DNA from 4 places in the Paenibacillus sp. FSL K6-1230 genome. Region 1 is predicted to be linked to each of the others. Evidence: a T-box and tRNA genes for the amino acid it is inferred to sense, from the RefSeq annotation. Region 1 holds a T-box; the other regions hold tRNA genes.

Region 1 (4,206 bases):
TGGTCCACTCTGGCTTCGAGGTTGCGGGAATTGACTTGTCCTCGGATATGCTCGCCGTAGCTCGGCAGAAGATGGAAAACACCCCGCAAGGACAGCGTCTCTTCAGGCAAGGGAGTATTCGCTGGCTGCAACAAGATATGCGGGACTGGACGCTTCCAGAGTCAGTTGATACGGTAATATCCTTTTGTGATTGCCTGAACTATCTGCTGCAGGAGGATGATATTCGTGCTACCTTTGCCCGGACCTATGCTGGTCTCAAGGAAGGCGGCACTTTCCTCTTTGACGTGCACCATCCCCGTACGTTCAGGCGTTATGATGAAGAGCAGCCCTTTGTGCTGGATGATAAATCCATTTCTTATATATGGACCTGTGAGCTGGAGGACGCTACCTGCGAGATTGAGCATCATCTGAGCATTTTTGCCAGAACGGACGACAAGCGCGGGGATCTGTACCAGCGGTTCGAGGAGATTCATCTACAGCGTGCCTATGATCCTGATTGGATGAAGAGTGCACTCCTGCAGGCAGGGTTTCGCGAAGTACATATGTATGCGGATTTCGAATGGAAGCAGCCGGATGAAGAGACGGCTCGTCTGTTCTTTGTTGCTGTAAAGTGATCGAATTGATTGACTTTATGGATACTTTTCAACTATAATAAGGCGAAAATTAGTGCTGTCTAACGTGAAGCACTATAGCATAGGTAATCCATGATGAGGATTAGTAATTCACACTGGACATAGCAGAGAGTCGGCGTATGGTGCAAGTCGATTGTCAGTAATGAATGAACTCACCTCGGAGATATACGGTCAACGCAGGCACAGATTTTCACTGTGCACAGTTAGTAAATCGTATCGGCGCACCGCCGTTATCAGGTGTAAAGGGAGCGAACAGCGAAGCACGCTGGACGCTAACTAGGGTGGTACCACGGGAATTCAACCTCTCGTCCCTAGCGATGAACACGCTAGGGATGTAGAGGTTTTTTTTATAGATGATAGGGTATTTAAAGTTCCCAGCGGAGCTGAACCACTCGATCATCGAGAAAAATTTTCGCTAAATGAGGTCTGTCTTCAGGGGAAGTACGTCCGATAGACGTAATTTCTTCTGAATTTCAGTGAGTACGGCCTGTCATGCGACAAGAGTAAGTGTACATTGTTGGAGGAGGAAATAAGATGAGCGACACGACACAGGCGAAGCACGGCTATCAGCCACAGCAGCTTGAACCGAAATGGCAGACTTATTGGGAGGACAACCATACCTTCCGTACCGGAGAAGAGGCTGGTAAGCCTAAATTCTACGCACTGGATATGTTCCCGTATCCTTCGGGCGCAGGGCTTCATGTAGGCCATCCAGAAGGGTATACAGCTACAGATATAGTATCGAGATACAAGCGGATGAAGGGCTACAATGTACTTCACCCTATGGGTTGGGATGCCTTCGGTCTGCCTGCTGAGCAGCACGCACTGGATACTGGAGAGCATCCACGGGACATTACCGTGAAGAACATCAATAACTTCCGCCGTCAGATTAAGTCTCTGGGCTTCTCGTATGATTGGGATCGTGAGTTCAGCACGACGGACCCGGATTATTACAAATGGACGCAATGGATCTTTATTCAGCTTTATAAGCGGGGCTTGGCCTATGTGGCTGAGGTTCCGGTGAACTGGTGTCCAGCCCTGGGCACGGTGTTGGCAAATGAAGAGGTTATCGACGGCAAGAGTGAGCGCGGAGGTCATCCGGTCATTCGTAAGCCGATGCGTCAGTGGATGTTGAAGATTACGGCATATGCTGAGCGACTGCTGGAGGATCTGGAGGAGCTTGATTGGTCCGAGAGCATCAAGGACATGCAGCGTAACTGGATCGGCAAGTCCACAGGAGCAGAGGTTACCTTTGCTATCGATGGACATGATGCACAGCTTACAGTATTTACTACTCGTCCGGATACACTTTTCGGCGCAAGCTATTGCGTATTGGCTCCAGAGCAGGAGCTTGTGGCGCAAATTACTACAACGGAATACAAGGATGCGGTGCAGCAATACGTGGATAAGGCAGCGCACAAGAGTGATCTGGAACGTACGGATTTGGCCAAGGAGAAGACGGGTGTATTCACAGGAGCTTATGCTATTAACCCGGTTAACGGCAAGAAGCTCCCGATCTGGATTGCTGATTATGTACTGGCTGGCTATGGTACTGGGGCAATTATGGCTGTGCCTGGACACGATACACGTGACTGGGAATTCGCTAAGCAGTTCAATCTCGATATTGTAGAAGTCGTGTCTGGCGGAGACATCACTCAGGAAGCCTATGCGGGCGATGGAGAGCATGTGAACTCGGAATTCCTGAATGGCATGAAGAATGAAGAAGCCATTGCAGCCATGATTGCCTGGCTGGAGGAGCAAGGCGTAGGAACTGGCAAGGTCACCTATCGTCTGCGTGACTGGCTGTTCAGCCGTCAACGTTATTGGGGAGAGCCGATTCCTGTGCTCCATCTTGAGGATGGATCAATGAAGACGGTCCCTGAGGATCAGCTTCCACTTGTTCTGCCAGATGTGGAGCAGATCAAGCCGTCGGGAACGGGAGAATCTCCGCTGGCGAATGTGAAGGAATGGGTAGAGACTGTTGACCCAGAGACGGGTATGAAGGCACGGCGTGAGACCAACACGATGCCGCAATGGGCTGGAAGCTGTTGGTATTACCTGCGCTACATTGATCCACACAATGATAAGGAGCTTGTCTCCAAGGAGAAGCAGCGCGAATGGCTGCCTGTTGACTTGTATATTGGCGGTGCTGAGCACGCGGTCTTGCATTTGCTCTATGCTCGTTTTTGGCATAAGGTGCTGTATGATATCGGTGTGGTTGAGACGAAGGAGCCTTTCCATAAGCTCGTTAACCAGGGTATGATTCTGGGCGACAACAATGAGAAGATGAGTAAGTCCCGTGGAAATGTTATTAACCCTGATGATATTGTTAACGCCTACGGTGCGGATACATTACGTGTATATGAAATGTTTATGGGTCCATTGGAAGCTACCAAGCCTTGGAATGAAAAGGGCGTAGAGGGAATCCATCGTTTCCTTTCTCGTGTATGGCGTCTGTTCATTACTGACGCTGGTGAGCTGAATGACAAGATTACTGACGAAATCGGCAGTGATGAGTTCAGACGCACATGGCACAAGACTGTGAAGAAGGTTACAGAGGACATGGAGCATCTGCGCTTCAATACCGCCATCAGCCAGCTCATGATCTTTATCAATGATGCATACAAGGCTGAGACGTTGCCTCGTGCCGCGATGGAGAACTTCTTGCAGTTACTCTCCCCGCTGGCTCCGCATATTGCTGAAGAGCTGTGGGAGCGCTTGGGGCATCAAGAGAGCATCACGTATGTGGCCTGGCCGCAGTATGATGCAGCCTGGGCTATTGACGCCGAGGTGGAGATTGTCATTCAGATCAACGGGAAAATTGTACAGCGTACAACGGTCTCCAAGGAGCTGGATGCCAAAGGACTGGAGGAGCATGCCCTCTCACTGGAGTCCGTGACAGAGGCGCTTGCTGGCAAGACGATTCGCAAGATCATCGCAGTTCCAGCCAAGCTGGTCAATATCGTTGCTGGTTAATGGAGCTGTCGCCGAATAGGGCATCAAGCTTCTGTACATCCTCATCATACTTCGTGTGAGTTGTCCGGGTCAGTTCAGGAAATACACTGTCCAGACTCATGCTGAGGACACGGAGCGCTTCCGCTGTAATGCCGCCAGGTACGGACACCCGTGCTTGCAGCTCAGCGGGAGTGAATCCCTCCTCTTGCAATAGCTTGCCTGTACCGATAAGCATCTCTCCAGCCAGTAGGCATAGTGTCTGTGAATCCACACCAGTTGCTTCTGTGGCTGCTTGAATCCATTCCTGTAGAAAGTAAGCAAGGAACGCAGGACCGCAGCTGGCGAAGTCAGAAGCGACACGGGTGTGCTGCTCTTGAATACGTACAGGCCTGCTGATGAAGGACATCAGCTTCTCGACGACAGCACAATCCTGTTCACTCATTCGCTCACCGTGTACACAGAGAGAGGACCCTCTCCTGGTGAGATTTGTGATGCTGGGTATGATTTTGCTGATTTTGGCGGGAAGCTCCTTTTCAAGATGAACAAGCTGTAACGGACTTGTAATGGATATAACAATTTGTTCAGGAGATATGAGGTCCTTAATCTCATCCAGGACACA
Region 2 (4,206 bases), 2.9 Mb from region 1:
ACATGTCCAGTCCGACCACCGTGTACCGTTGCTGTTGCTGTATATAATGCGTCCATTCCAATCTCTCCTTTAGCCTAGATAGTGTAGTAATGCAGGTAGGTTGCCCTCTCTATATTTCCTTTAAACTTCTCACCATAAATGAAACGTCTATCACAATATTGCCCCAAGTTCTTAGTTAACAAGGCCCCATTTGCCTCTAGACACAAAAGTTGCACTAGACAAAAATAATTGAAGGAGTACAATGTAAGAAGATGAAACCGATGAAAATCATTTGACTTTGTACAATATATGAGGTGATAGAAATGGGACATCACGTTGAACAACCACCGGTTCAGACCGCTTCTCTCGCGGAAATGAACTCCTCTTTATCCGTCCCGCGCCATGCATCGAGGCTGAAAAAATTTCTCGCCTTCGCAGGCCCGGGCTATCTGGTAGCTGTCGGCTATATGGACCCAGGCAACTGGGCGACCGATATTGCTGGCGGCTCGCAATTCGGCTATAGTCTGCTATCTGTGATCTTAATCTCCAATCTGATGGCGATTCTGCTGCAGAGCCTATCCGGAAAATTAGGAATTGCTACAGGCCGAGATCTGGCGCAGGCTTGCCGGGAGCATTATAGCCGCCCGATTGTCATGCTGCTGTGGATCATGTGTGAATTAGCCATCGCTGCCATGGATCTGGCAGAAGTCATTGGCTCAGCTATCGCACTCAAGCTGCTGCTTGGTATCCCGATTCTGTACGGAGTTATCATTACCGCCTTCGACGTCATGCTTATTTTGTTGCTCCAGAACAAGGGCTTCCGTTCTCTTGAAATTCTGGTCATTGTGTTGATGGCTACCATTGCCGCGTGCTTCGGAATTGATCTGTTCCTGTCACAGCCTGCTTGGGGTGGAGTACTAAATGGATTCATCCCGAACACAGACATTTTGACTCAATCAGGTATGCTCTATATCGCCATTGGAATCATGGGGGCTACGGTTATGCCCCATAACCTGTATTTACATTCCTCTATCGTGCAGACACGCAACTATGAGCGCTCCAGTGCCGGCAAACGAGAAGCGATTCGATATGCAACACTCGATTCCACGATTGCCCTTACTTTTGCACTATTCATTAATGCAGCGATACTGATTGTCTCGGCAGCTGTCTTCCATGCTCAAGGTATGACGAATGTCGCAGAAATTAGTGACGCGTATTATTTGCTGACACCACTGCTAGGAACAACGATGGCGAGTATCCTCTTTGGTGTTGCACTGCTGGCTTCCGGTCAGAATTCCACGGTTACGGGTACCTTAGCTGGACAGATTGTCATGGAAGGGTTTCTGAATCTGCGTCTTCCTCCATGGTTCCGCCGCTTGGTGACACGATTAATTGCCATTATTCCTGCCGTCATCGTCACTGCGATCGCAGGCGAGCGAGGCACTGAGGAGCTGCTCGTGCTTAGTCAGGTCGTGTTGTCCTTGCAGCTGCCCTTTGCGATCATCCCACTGATTCGCTTCACCAGTGATCGCAGCAAGATGGGCGAATTCGTGAATAGACGCTGGGAGAATATACTAGCCTGGATAATTGCAGCCGTCATTATCACCCTGAATGTCATTCTCGTCTATCAGGTGTTCGCTGGCTAAATAGCTGAGGATCCTTAGGGGGTATGGGAAAGCTTGCTAAAGATTTGTCATGAATTTATGATAGTAACTGAGGAAATTCCACACGGAGAGGAGATTACGATGAGTATTTATGAATATACTGCCACTTCATTAAAAGGAGAGACCGTGGATCTATCCCGGTACCGGGGCAAGGTACTCCTGATTGTCAATACAGCCAGCAAATGCGGCTTCACGCCCCAATTTCAAGGATTACAGGAGCTCTACAACGAGCTTCATGAGCAGGGTCTGGAGGTTCTGGGATTCCCGAGTAATCAATTCGCCAATCAAGAGCCGGGGTCAAGCGATGACATACAGGAGTTTTGTCAGATTAACTATGGAGTCACATTCCCTATGTTTGAGAAAATCAAAGTGAACGGCGATGGAGCTCATCCCCTCTTCAAGCACCTGGCATCCGCGGCCCCCGGTCTACTCGGCTCCAAGGCAGTCAAATGGAACTTCACCAAATTTCTGGTCAGTCGCGACGGGAATGTCATCAAGCGATTTGCGCCAAATACTCCACCAGCTGACATCATACCCGATATCCGGCAGCTACTAGAACAATAGGTCCGACGTGATCGTCACTATTCCTCGATATGAGAGTCTTCCTTCAAGGCAAAAAAAAGAACCCTTGTTCAATGAACAAGGGTTCTTACTTCTGTTGTTAAATCAGGATGCGGTCGAGAGGACTCGAACCTCCACGGGCATACGCCCACTACCCCCTCAAGATAGCGTGTCTGCCATTCCACCACGACCGCATGTATTATTTAATGGCAACAGATTTATTATACTCCTTATTCATGAGTTTGTAAACCTCTAATTCATAATTAAATCATCAATTTACATAAATCCAGCAAGTGAAATGTTTGATCTATGCAACGTCGAATCACAAATGTTACCTTTATGTAATTTATATGTTATAAAATGTAACTTAAAAGGTAGATAAATCACTAAAATATGGCTTTTTATATTGACAAAGTCTTTATATCTATGTAAAAATAAACTCCATAAAGCAAAGGAAGCAATGAAATCTTCACTTAAATGATAGAATACATCACACAAAAATATAAGTGTTGAAAACTTTACTATATAAACAGAGAGTAACATGGATAGCGAGTTGTCAGGTAAATCAAACCTAAGGAGGGAGCCCCCATGAGCAAGAGTAGTCGATTGCTTGATTATGCTCATCTGTTAAACCCTACAACCCCAGCATGCGGCCACTCACAAGCCTATATTCTGTATGCCAGGGTCGCTTCAGGACAGATCAAGACGCTTGAAGAAGTACATGAGTATATGCGGGATCACCTCCTATGTAATCTGGTGAGAACAGATGGGATGGCCATCAAGGGGATCTACACCGCCACCGCACAGCAGGATGGCTGGAAGATTGCGCTGATCGACAAGATGCTCTACTCTCAGCAAAGCGACCACGCCAAGGATGCCAATGCATTATCCTCCTCCAAGCTGATCAAGCTTGCCAAGGCACTATATCCTTGGATCCAATTCGAGGAGTTTGAAGCCTGTCTACATCGTTATAAAGCCGCTGGAACACTTGCCACAGTCCACGCATGGATTAATTTCCAGCTAGAGGTTGATCAGAACGAAGCTGTTACTGGCTATCTGGATGCTGCTGTGAGCTCCTGTATATTTAATGCCGCCAGACGTCTGAACATCGCACCGGACAAGACGCGAGCCACAGCTCGGCAGATGCTGGAGGAGGTTGAATCGGAGTGGAATATCATCAAAGACCTGGACCCTGCTGAATTCCAGCGTCCTGTAGTACCCCATTCCATCTCCACAGCGCACATGCTGCTGCCTATACGGCAGAACGCTCACATGCAGACGAGCTAAAGTAAGCAACATCTACAATGTCGCCCCGGAAAGACCAAATACATCCCCTCATCCCAAAGAACTCCTACCGCTCTTCTCCCCTGCGGCAGGAGTTCTTATCTTTGTATTCCTTTTCATCCAAGGACTTAATAACGTCACCAAAAGTACCTTATCAAAGTAATTTAAGATTGTAAGAACACTTAAACAAGTGTATAATGACGTAAAAGGTTAAATCATGCCTGTTTTACCATGAATTATAGTATAGCGTTCGATCTTGGAAAATCATAAGGGGCGAATCTTCATGAATAATCGAAAACCTGTCACTGCCCTGGGATGGGCTATTAAGCGTAGACTTGCGGAGCTACAGCTTGATCAACAAAGCTTTTGCAAGCAATACGGAATCCCCCCCTCCCGCCTGTCCAATCTGATTCACGGCACAAGAAAAGCGAACCGATATAGGCAGCAGGTTATCGAAATACTAGGCATACATATGTTAGACCAAGACTAAGGGTCATGTCTCGCAACTACAGGTAGGGGAGTGTGAACGATATTGGTCAGAACCAAGGCATTGTCTCTGGAGGATGCCATTCATTCCTTGCGTAGTCAAGTGGTGGCCACTGATAAGCAAGGGATTATTCACGCTGCGAATCAAGCCTGGATCATTGCCGGAATGCACAACGGCAGACCTGCAAATTTTGATTGGGCGGGCCAGGACTACTTCCAGTATCTACACTGG
Region 3 (4,206 bases), 180 kb from region 1:
TGTTTTTTTGACATCAGGATATGACGGCCTCATGAACAATACTGAACAGCTTTTATTAAAATTTTAACAAGTATGACTTTTGGTACAGTTGTGGACAAATGTAGGGGACATAATGGGAGTTGAGAGGAAAGTCCTGTACTATTATAGGGATATTCGTCGCAAGAGCCTATAAAAAAGTTGAACGAATGTGCCTATAGGTCTAAATAATCGGATCATATATGTCGAAATAGAACTTAAGGAGGGGGTTGTATGAACTGGAATGCAATAAAGGTTAAGCTTGGCATGCGTCTTGGCATGCATCCTGCCAGATCAACGGAGGAAGGCAGCTTTACGACCGGGATTATTTGGGGATTGCTGCTCAGTGCGGTACTCTGGGTATCTATTATTGGCTGGATTTCAATGCTATTCTAGAAGGACTAATAAGTAAACATTGTGCAGCTACAGTAGCTAACGGAAAGACGTAAAGGAGCAGCGAACAACGATAGCTCTGTTCCTGGAAGTAGCTGCAGACTACATATATCTGAAGTGAAAATCTAAAACACAGTAGAAACGTTTTGTTACAGTAGGAATAAGTATCGAAAAGCCTTTAATTGTAGTAGTAAGCGATTAATTGTAATATATGAGAAAACACCGCCCAGAAATGTGGTCAAGACCCCATTTAGTGGACATTGAAAAAACACCTAAGCTAGAAACTGGCGTCGGTACTCTACCGGCGTCAGTTTGTTTAATTTACGCTGTGGTCGTCTTCGGTTGTAAAAACGTATGTATTTCTCAATTCGTCTTTGTGCCTCTGCCAGATTTCGTATATCATAGGGATAGAGTCCTTCCGTTTTGAGATGCGAGAAGAAACTCTCCATGGAGGCGTTGTCTAGGCAATTGCCCCGGCGAGACATGCTGATTTGGGCGCCAACCTTTGGCAGCATGTCGTGGTAAGCATGAGACGTGTACTGGAACCCTTGGTCGCTGTGAACGACCAATCCGGTCACGTCTTTTTGCTTTGCAAATGCCTTGGCAAAGGTCTGGAGGACCAGCTCATTGTCGTTACGTTCGCTAAGTTGGTAGGCCACAATCTCGTTATTGAATAGGTCTTTGACTGCTGAGAGATACAACCAGCGTTCGCCTACCCGGTATTGAGTCACATCCGTCACCCATTTCTGGCTTGGTTTTTCGGCTGTGAAATTTCGCTTAAGCAGATTATCAGCTACACGCTCGGCAGCCTGGTATGTCATATTAAATCGACGTTTCCGGCGAATGCTGGCTTGAAGACCGAGCTTTTGCATAAGGCGCAGCACCTTCTTGTGATTCATCCATACACCTTCATCCTGCCACAAGAACAGCTGGATCTGCCGGTAGCCATACCTTCCTTCGTAGCGTTTATACACCGTGCGGATGAGTCGTTTAGCACCGGCGTCTGGGTCGTTGTTCTTCCGCTTCAAATATGCGTAGTAACCACTTCTAGAGACGCCAAGGAGTTGGCAGTATTCAGCTACTTGGCCGATGTCCGCTGCTTGCTCAATGAGCTTGAAGCGCTGTTCTTTCCCTCCCGCATCCAGATTTCCAAACACTTTTTTAGCATCGTATTCTCCCGTTTCAACTGCTGAACATATCGCTCCTGATCTAAATATTCTTTCCGCCTTCCTCGTTGATCTGCCGATACGTCCACTTTTCCTCTACGTGCAGGCGAATTGCCTCCACCTTGAGTTCCTCGGAATACGTCTTAAACTTTTGACCTTTAATAGCCATTAAAAATGCACCCCCTAGAAATTCATCGGTTAAACCAAGGGGTTTTTCCAATGTCTATTCTAAGGGGTGCACTTCAAATGTCTGTGGCGGTGTTTTGCTGTCTAAAAGAGGGCTAGGCTGGTATATCCGTTGTGCCTGCCTATAAACTCCTATAAAGCCTGTAGATGCCTGTACGCGCTTGTGGCGCCATGTAGCAACCGAGACCCATTCTGGTTGATAAGTAAGCCTAAGGGGGCATTATTCCTCCTCAGCTTCATGCTGGGTGTGCTTGCCACTAAAATCCTCTGCGAGCTTCTCCATTCCCTTGTTGACGGCTTCGTCAATCATATCGGTTGCTGCTGGACGGCTGGGGTCTACATCAGGGAGCTCATTGAAGCCTGGAGCTCGCTCCTCCAATGGCTTGTCATTCTCATGATCAGAAGCTTTGCTCATCTAGATACACCTCGTTTCTTCGAAAAGAACTGTTTGTGATTCAAGTGATATTGTAAGTGAGCCAACACTTGAGCCTGTATTGGGGACAAGTAATAAGTGAGACAACATGAAGTAATTTTTCGCTGACTTCACGATTCGCTATATGATGCTATTAACCCCATTCTTGATCTTGAATCAAAATGAAGCCGGAGAAGTTGTACCTCTCCGGCCAGGTCTTTCGTGCTTATCTGTGTTCAACTCGGTGTTCAACCAAATCGATGGTGCCCAGCACCAAATGGGCCAGACCAAATCCAAGAATGCCAGTGGCGGCGAGCTTGTACTTGCTTGCAAGCAGTACGGCTCCCGAGGCAGACACAACGGTACCAAGAACGGTTGGAACTAACCCTTCACGCATACATAACACTCCTCACAGATCAGAATGAAAGACAGCATTATTGTGTGTTTAAGCGTAACAGGATATGCGTGGTTGTTTTTTGTGTGAAGTTTGAATTTGTTGTTGGATAAATGTCTCAGGGTCTCCGCAAATACAGGATTTTTCAAAGGACTGAAAAAACACTTGCAAACATCTCTAAATTATCGTAAGATATGTTGGTGACCGAAAAACGGATATGAATTAAAAGCCTTCCAATTATTGCTTTGGATATAAGCGGAAGCATATATGATTTTATGCCGGGGTGGCGGAATTGGCAGACGCACAGGACTTAAAATCCTGCGGTAGGTGACTACCGTACGGGTTCGACCCCCGTCCTCGGCATCATATTTTATCGAAAGAATCCCTTGAAGTTCAAGGGATTCTTTCTTTTTTTAGTCGGAAACCTACAACACTGGGAACAAGCACTTTTTTACCGTTGGGGACGGATTGGGGACGAATTTTTGGATCGAAGACGTCAAGATGAGCTTTCGTTTTATGACTAAGCTTTTTGTTAACATAAGCATTAGTGTCTGTGATCACCTGAGGTGCATGACGAAGTCGACGAGGACGAAGAATAAGAAAAAGAGGCGTTTGGAGGATTACAGGAGATATTTAGAAGTGACCTTAAGAGCTCTGACGGCTAACGCTGTCAGAGTTTTTGTGCGTTCGTTTGAAAACCATTATAAACAAATATGCAAAATTACAGTATATTTTTATAGATCAGCAAGTATATGTTTAGACAGTAATTCAGAACTTGTCTATCATACATTCATATACCATGTGAAGAGGGGAATACAATGTATAAAAGTCTCGTGTCATTGATGTGTACAGTATCGTTGTTTCTGGCATTCTTTCCTGCTACGGCAGGCGCTGAGCCTGTTGGGATGCTAAGAGGTCAGGTTATTCAGACAGGAAGCCATCCGACTAACCCCATAGGAAAAACGAGTACTGTTACGGATAATGATTTCTCAACCTTTTTTAATTTGCGTTCTGAAATCGAAAGCCGGACTGTGAATGATTTTTTGATCTATCAGTTTTCTACTCCGGTTGATATTACTGCATATAAACTATATATAGAAAACTATAACAAATATACTTTAACTTTTATATTTTATGATTCCGCAAACAAAGAAATCACCAGATTCAGGCAGACCATTTCAGGGGATAATGGAATTTATCCTTTTGCCAAATCTATAGAAGGCGTAAAGAAAATGGTGGTATGGAACTCGGTAAAGACCAACCCAACCCTAAAAGTCTTGGAATGGGACGTATATAATATTCCTGTTGAAAATCCAACTACATTGACTGCTTCTGGCGGTGATCGTCAGGCAACACTGACATGGGATCAGGTTCCCGAGGCCGATTCTTATACGGTACGCTATGGTACAGAACCTGGAAAGTATACCGAAACGCTGACAGTAACGAAGGACAAATTTGAGGGTCTTGTTATCCCAGAGCTAACGAATGGGATAACATATTACTTTAACGTCATTCCAATTGTGAATGGAGTGGAATTTCTTCCTTCTAATGAAGCCTCAGCAACCCCAGAAGATTCAGAAGCTGAGGAACCGACAACACCGGGAGAGCCAGGAACTGAGCAACCAGGAACAGGGGAACCA
Region 4 (4,206 bases), 2.3 Mb from region 1:
CTGACCATGGAGATGGGCCGGGAATTTGCTAGACGCTTCCGTGAGGAGGGGATTACACGTGTGGTCACAGTCGAATCCTCCGGTATTGCTGTGGCCTTCGCGACTGCGCTAGAGCTGGGAGTTCCGCTGGTATTTGCCCGCCGTAAGAAGACGCTGCTGGCTGATCCCGATGCATTATGCGAGCGGGTGCCTTCCTTCACGAAGGGAATTGTAACGGATATTATGCTGTCTAGACAGTACATTCATGAAGATGATCGAATACTGTTCATTGATGACATTATTGCCAATGGAGATGCAGCACGAGGCATGGTAAAGATCATCGAGCGCTCAGGTGCTAGTCTAATTGGATTTGGTGTTGTCGTGGAGAAATGCTTCCAATCCGGTGCGCAGTCTATTCGGGAGCAAGGCATTCGTGTGGAGCCGCTTGTTCAGATATCCTCCTTGGCAGACGGTAAGGTTACGTTCATAGAATAGACGAAATAGATGGTATCCAGCAGGCCTAATTTTTGACAATGGCTTTGCATGTGCATGGATTTCGCTTATAATAGACGTAAGGTTTTGGGAGAGAGGAGGCAGCAACATGGGGAAAGAGCAAATGACAGAACAATATTTCCTGGATAAATTGGCAGCGGCTAAAGTTCACTTTGAACGTGCTCTGGATTGCAAGCACACGGAGTTTGATGACCTTTATCCCTATATGATCGAACACCCTCAATTTTTCTGGTATAAGCGTTATGTAGCATGGTCTGAGCTGTTGACACTCGTTAGCTTGTGTGAGGATTTGGAATTTGAGTGGAAGGAACACTTTACACCTCATCAGGTTGATTATGTAGAGCAACGTGTGTTGTCTGCAAAGGTACTTGACTTCTGGTACGAGAAGAACGATAGCAAAGAACACGCTAACGCTGATCATTCGGGATGAATTTGTTGCTCAGTCGGCATTCCATATAGCATGCATCGTTTCTACGAGCGATGTACATGAACCACCGAGACCTAAATGATCCCATTTAGGTCTCTTTCAGGTCTTTGCAGGTTATTCGTAACATAGAGAACACCGTTAGGGCTGGTGCGGTCTCTATTACGCAGTAAAGGGAGGGAAGAATGTGATTAGTGAAGAAGAACTGGATGCACTGCGGGTCGCAGGTAGTAAGGTGCGAGTCATCCGTGATGGGGTCAAAGCCAACGATGTAGTTGGTACCGTACTGGCATGGGACGATCAGGATATCCTGATTCGGAGGCCGAATCGGAATGTGGCACGTGTACCGAGAACATATACTGTGCAGTTGTTCAGTGAGCCCCGCCCCGAGATGTTCGAGCAAAATCAAGGGGAGTCATAGATCCTACACAGTTGGTCAGATCTCAAGAACCCGCATCTCACCAATGGAGTACAGGAAAGTCCCATATACGCTGTATATAGGCTCGGCATATTTGTGACTGTATGGGGATAACCTAAGACAGCCACAAGAATAACGAGAGGATGTGCAGCACGGTGAAGGTGATGGAGGAGAAGGTCCACGCATATAAAGATCAGATCAGTGAGCTGGCACACAGTCTGCCAGAGGTCGTCAATGCTTACCACCAATTCACTGGTGAGTGCTTCGCGAGTGGTGCATTGGATGCAAAGACCAAGCAACTGATCGCGTTAGGCATCGGTATGTTCGCTAATAATGAGGTATGTACCTTCTATCATGTGAATGAGGCACGCTCCAAGGGAGCTAGCGAACAGGAAATTATGGAAACGATTGCTGTCGCAGGTGCGGTTGGCGGCGGACATGCCATGAGTCAAGGGGCGCTTAGAGTGCAGCAAGCGATTAAGCAGTAATGTGAATTGTAGAATTAAGCAGTGAATGACAATCGTAGTCTATATAATGAATAAGAGCTGGTGTTGCCAGCTCTTATTGTCGTTTGTATGTGCTTGGTGATAATTCCCTATATCGATCCACCTACTTGTGACAAATACAAAATAGCTGCAGTACTCTTACTGTACAAAGAAGAGCACTGCAGTCCTTGAGGACAGCCTTGTCATGCCTGGGCAGCAGCAGGTCGCTTCCAGGAGCTGGCTGAATAAGAAGGCTGCTTGACGAGACGCTTGCGGCGTCCCGTAAAGGATTCGGATTGGACAGGGGGTGCCGGACTTAGAGGACTCGTTCCCGTGAAGGATGAGGTGGTGGGAAGCGAAGTGCTCAGACCTAGATAAGCCCGCATTCGCTCATACATCTCCATACGGAATTCCGACATGGGGATGCTAAGCTCGTGCTGCTCTCCATGTGCTTCATAGGCGGCCCTAATCAGTCGCTCATCCTGGTGAATCTCCAGCACGGCAATGGAACGCTTCCTGAATTCATGCTTCACTTCGGACATTAAAATGCCAGTCCGGTCAGCTCCAGCGTGTACTAATTCTACATACAAGCCGGGTGTCTTAAGTAGTCCGCTTTCTTCCAATATATGACTGTCTCGTTCAAATACCTTTTGGATAAAGAGAAGAAACAGATAGCTTCGAACTAATGATAATTCTTCCTGTGTAACGACTGTCATAGCAAGTCACCACCTTGGGAATAATTGTGTGAGTGTTCCTGTCAGGGAACTTATGTTCTTATTTTAACTCGTTCATATGCATAAAATCAAGTCTCAATGCATAAAAGGCATGAAAATTTCTGGGTATGTGCTAGAGATCTGGGTTATGTGTTAGAGATTCGCAGGGAATTCGTAATTTTTAAAATATGTATTGACTCAATTTGTACTGCATGTTATGATCTATCTTGTCGCTGCAATAGCAGTCTGATACGCGGTCGTGGCGGAATTGGCAGACGCGCACGGTTCAGGTCCGTGTGGGCTAACCCCCCGTGGAGGTTCGAGTCCTCTCGACCGCATCAATCAAGAAGCACTTGAATTGATCCTTTAGGATCATTCAAGTGCTTCTTTGTGCTTCATTGCAATCCAAGCAGTGTTAACAGGAATTGTGGAGGGTTGTTCATTTCAATTGACTATATCGACTATCAAATTCCGCTACTGAATCGGGGTTTGTGAAAATGTATGGCGATGCAGGCTCCTCAATCATGCGGATCTGTGCTGCCTGAATGCTGAGGGTATCCTTGCCGTTCATGGATGTGGTCTTAATAGCCCCCTCAATTTCTACCCACGTATCCTCGGGGAAGACGGCGGCATTGTCCCCTTCGACCAGTACGCCGAACGGCATGGCATCAGCAGGACAGCACATCATGAGAAAGCGGCTGATCACGAATGTATTCGATCCCATGCCCTCTTCCCGATAGACGAAGCCCTTCAGCGAGATGGGTCTATCCTGAAATTCTTCCTTATACATATCTATAGCACCGATCGTCTCCGAGAAAATGGAGGATTCAACATCAATCACTGGTAAAGTATAGAGTCGCTTAGCTAATTCAGCGAATTCTATGGAGTATTTATCCTTCGCTACGAACAATTTGTCCAGATTCTGTTGTCTAGCTACTGGGTTCAGGCTCTGTTGCTGCCCGGGGACGTCTGGAGCAGTTGGAACAATTGGATCTGATGAACCACTCTCTCGTTGGAGTGTATCCAGAAGTTCCGGAGCTGGGACGGAGTACAGCATTCCTTTTTTCACAACCATGCCGCTGCCTAGTGCTTGATCAGGCAAGAGCAATCCGAATAATAGTGGGACTACAAATAGACCATAGACGTTCACGTTCCTGAATAATCCTGTTGGCATTGGGTGCTCACAGTCACAAATTTTCTCCCTGCCTCCCGTGAGGGTATGCCACAGCATTCCGATAGCAATGAACCATAGCGGCACAGGACAAAGCAGTAACAGCTTTTGCATATTTGGAGCCAGATAATAGTGTAAGGCTTGGGTCTCATTCAGGTGCGTAATGTAGCAGGCTAGAGCAATCAGCAGGAGTGACCGGCTGAAATAGTGGATGCGGACTTTGGCATGAAGGGCCATACGAGCTTCTCCTTTCCTAAGTGTGCATATCGTTCTTATACAGGCAGTGTTAGACGAGAATATCGATAGCCATCGACCCCAGAAGTATCAAGATCAGGAGCAGGAGACTAAGAACAGCCACAAATCGGAGCTTGAACGTGGCCAGCAGCATCAGCAGGCTTTTGAAGTCCAGCATGGGTCCAAGTACGAGAAAAGAAACGAGCGGTCCAATAGTAAAAGAGTGCGTAAAAGCGGATGCCACAAATGCATCAGAGGTAGAGCAAAGT

Evidence for each region. The T-box of region 1 lies ahead of leuS (leucine--tRNA ligase). A T-box ahead of a tRNA ligase gene usually reads a tRNA of that ligase, here a tRNA-Leu.
Region 2: it has a tRNA-Leu gene. The T-box ahead of leuS (leucine--tRNA ligase) is inferred to sense a tRNA for this amino acid. The anticodon was not compared.
Region 3: it has a tRNA-Leu gene. The T-box ahead of leuS (leucine--tRNA ligase) is inferred to sense a tRNA for this amino acid. The anticodon was not compared.
Region 4: it has a tRNA-Leu gene. The T-box ahead of leuS (leucine--tRNA ligase) is inferred to sense a tRNA for this amino acid. The anticodon was not compared.

The regions. Positions count from the first base shown of each region.
Region 1 covers NZ_JBBOCK010000001.1:4,186,535-4,190,740, reverse strand. The annotation lists gene MKX74_RS18450 (class I SAM-dependent DNA methyltransferase) at 1-614, shown strand, start outside; T-box leader at 696-948, shown strand; gene leuS (leucine--tRNA ligase) at 1,167-3,608, shown strand; gene comER (late competence protein ComER) at 3,589-4,206, opposite strand, start outside.
Region 2 covers NZ_JBBOCK010000001.1:1,292,873-1,297,078, reverse strand. The annotation lists gene MKX74_RS05650 (organic hydroperoxide resistance protein) at 1-56, opposite strand, end outside; gene MKX74_RS05645 (Nramp family divalent metal transporter) at 303-1,625, shown strand; gene MKX74_RS05640 (glutathione peroxidase) at 1,725-2,207, shown strand; tRNA gene MKX74_RS05635 (tRNA-Leu) at 2,316-2,398, opposite strand; gene MKX74_RS05630 (urease accessory UreF family protein) at 2,793-3,491, shown strand; gene MKX74_RS05625 (hypothetical protein) at 3,772-3,978, shown strand; gene MKX74_RS05620 (hypothetical protein) at 4,021-4,206, shown strand, end outside.
Region 3 covers NZ_JBBOCK010000001.1:4,002,663-4,006,868, reverse strand. The annotation lists gene MKX74_RS17670 (hypothetical protein) at 250-411, shown strand; gene MKX74_RS17665 (IS3 family transposase) at 681-1,565, opposite strand; gene MKX74_RS17660 (hypothetical protein) at 1,618-1,743, opposite strand; gene MKX74_RS17655 (hypothetical protein) at 1,981-2,175, opposite strand; gene MKX74_RS17650 (hypothetical protein) at 2,399-2,569, opposite strand; tRNA gene MKX74_RS17645 (tRNA-Leu) at 2,844-2,929, shown strand; gene MKX74_RS17640 (hypothetical protein) at 3,385-4,206, shown strand, end outside.
Region 4 covers NZ_JBBOCK010000001.1:1,859,050-1,863,255, forward strand. The annotation lists gene MKX74_RS08200 (xanthine phosphoribosyltransferase) at 1-474, shown strand, start outside; gene MKX74_RS08205 (hypothetical protein) at 581-922, shown strand; gene MKX74_RS08210 (hypothetical protein) at 1,104-1,337, shown strand; gene MKX74_RS08215 (carboxymuconolactone decarboxylase family protein) at 1,490-1,822, shown strand; gene MKX74_RS08220 (hypothetical protein) at 2,023-2,535, opposite strand; tRNA gene MKX74_RS08225 (tRNA-Leu) at 2,786-2,870, shown strand; gene MKX74_RS08230 (TIGR03943 family putative permease subunit) at 2,972-3,940, opposite strand; gene MKX74_RS08235 (permease) at 3,990-4,206, opposite strand, start outside.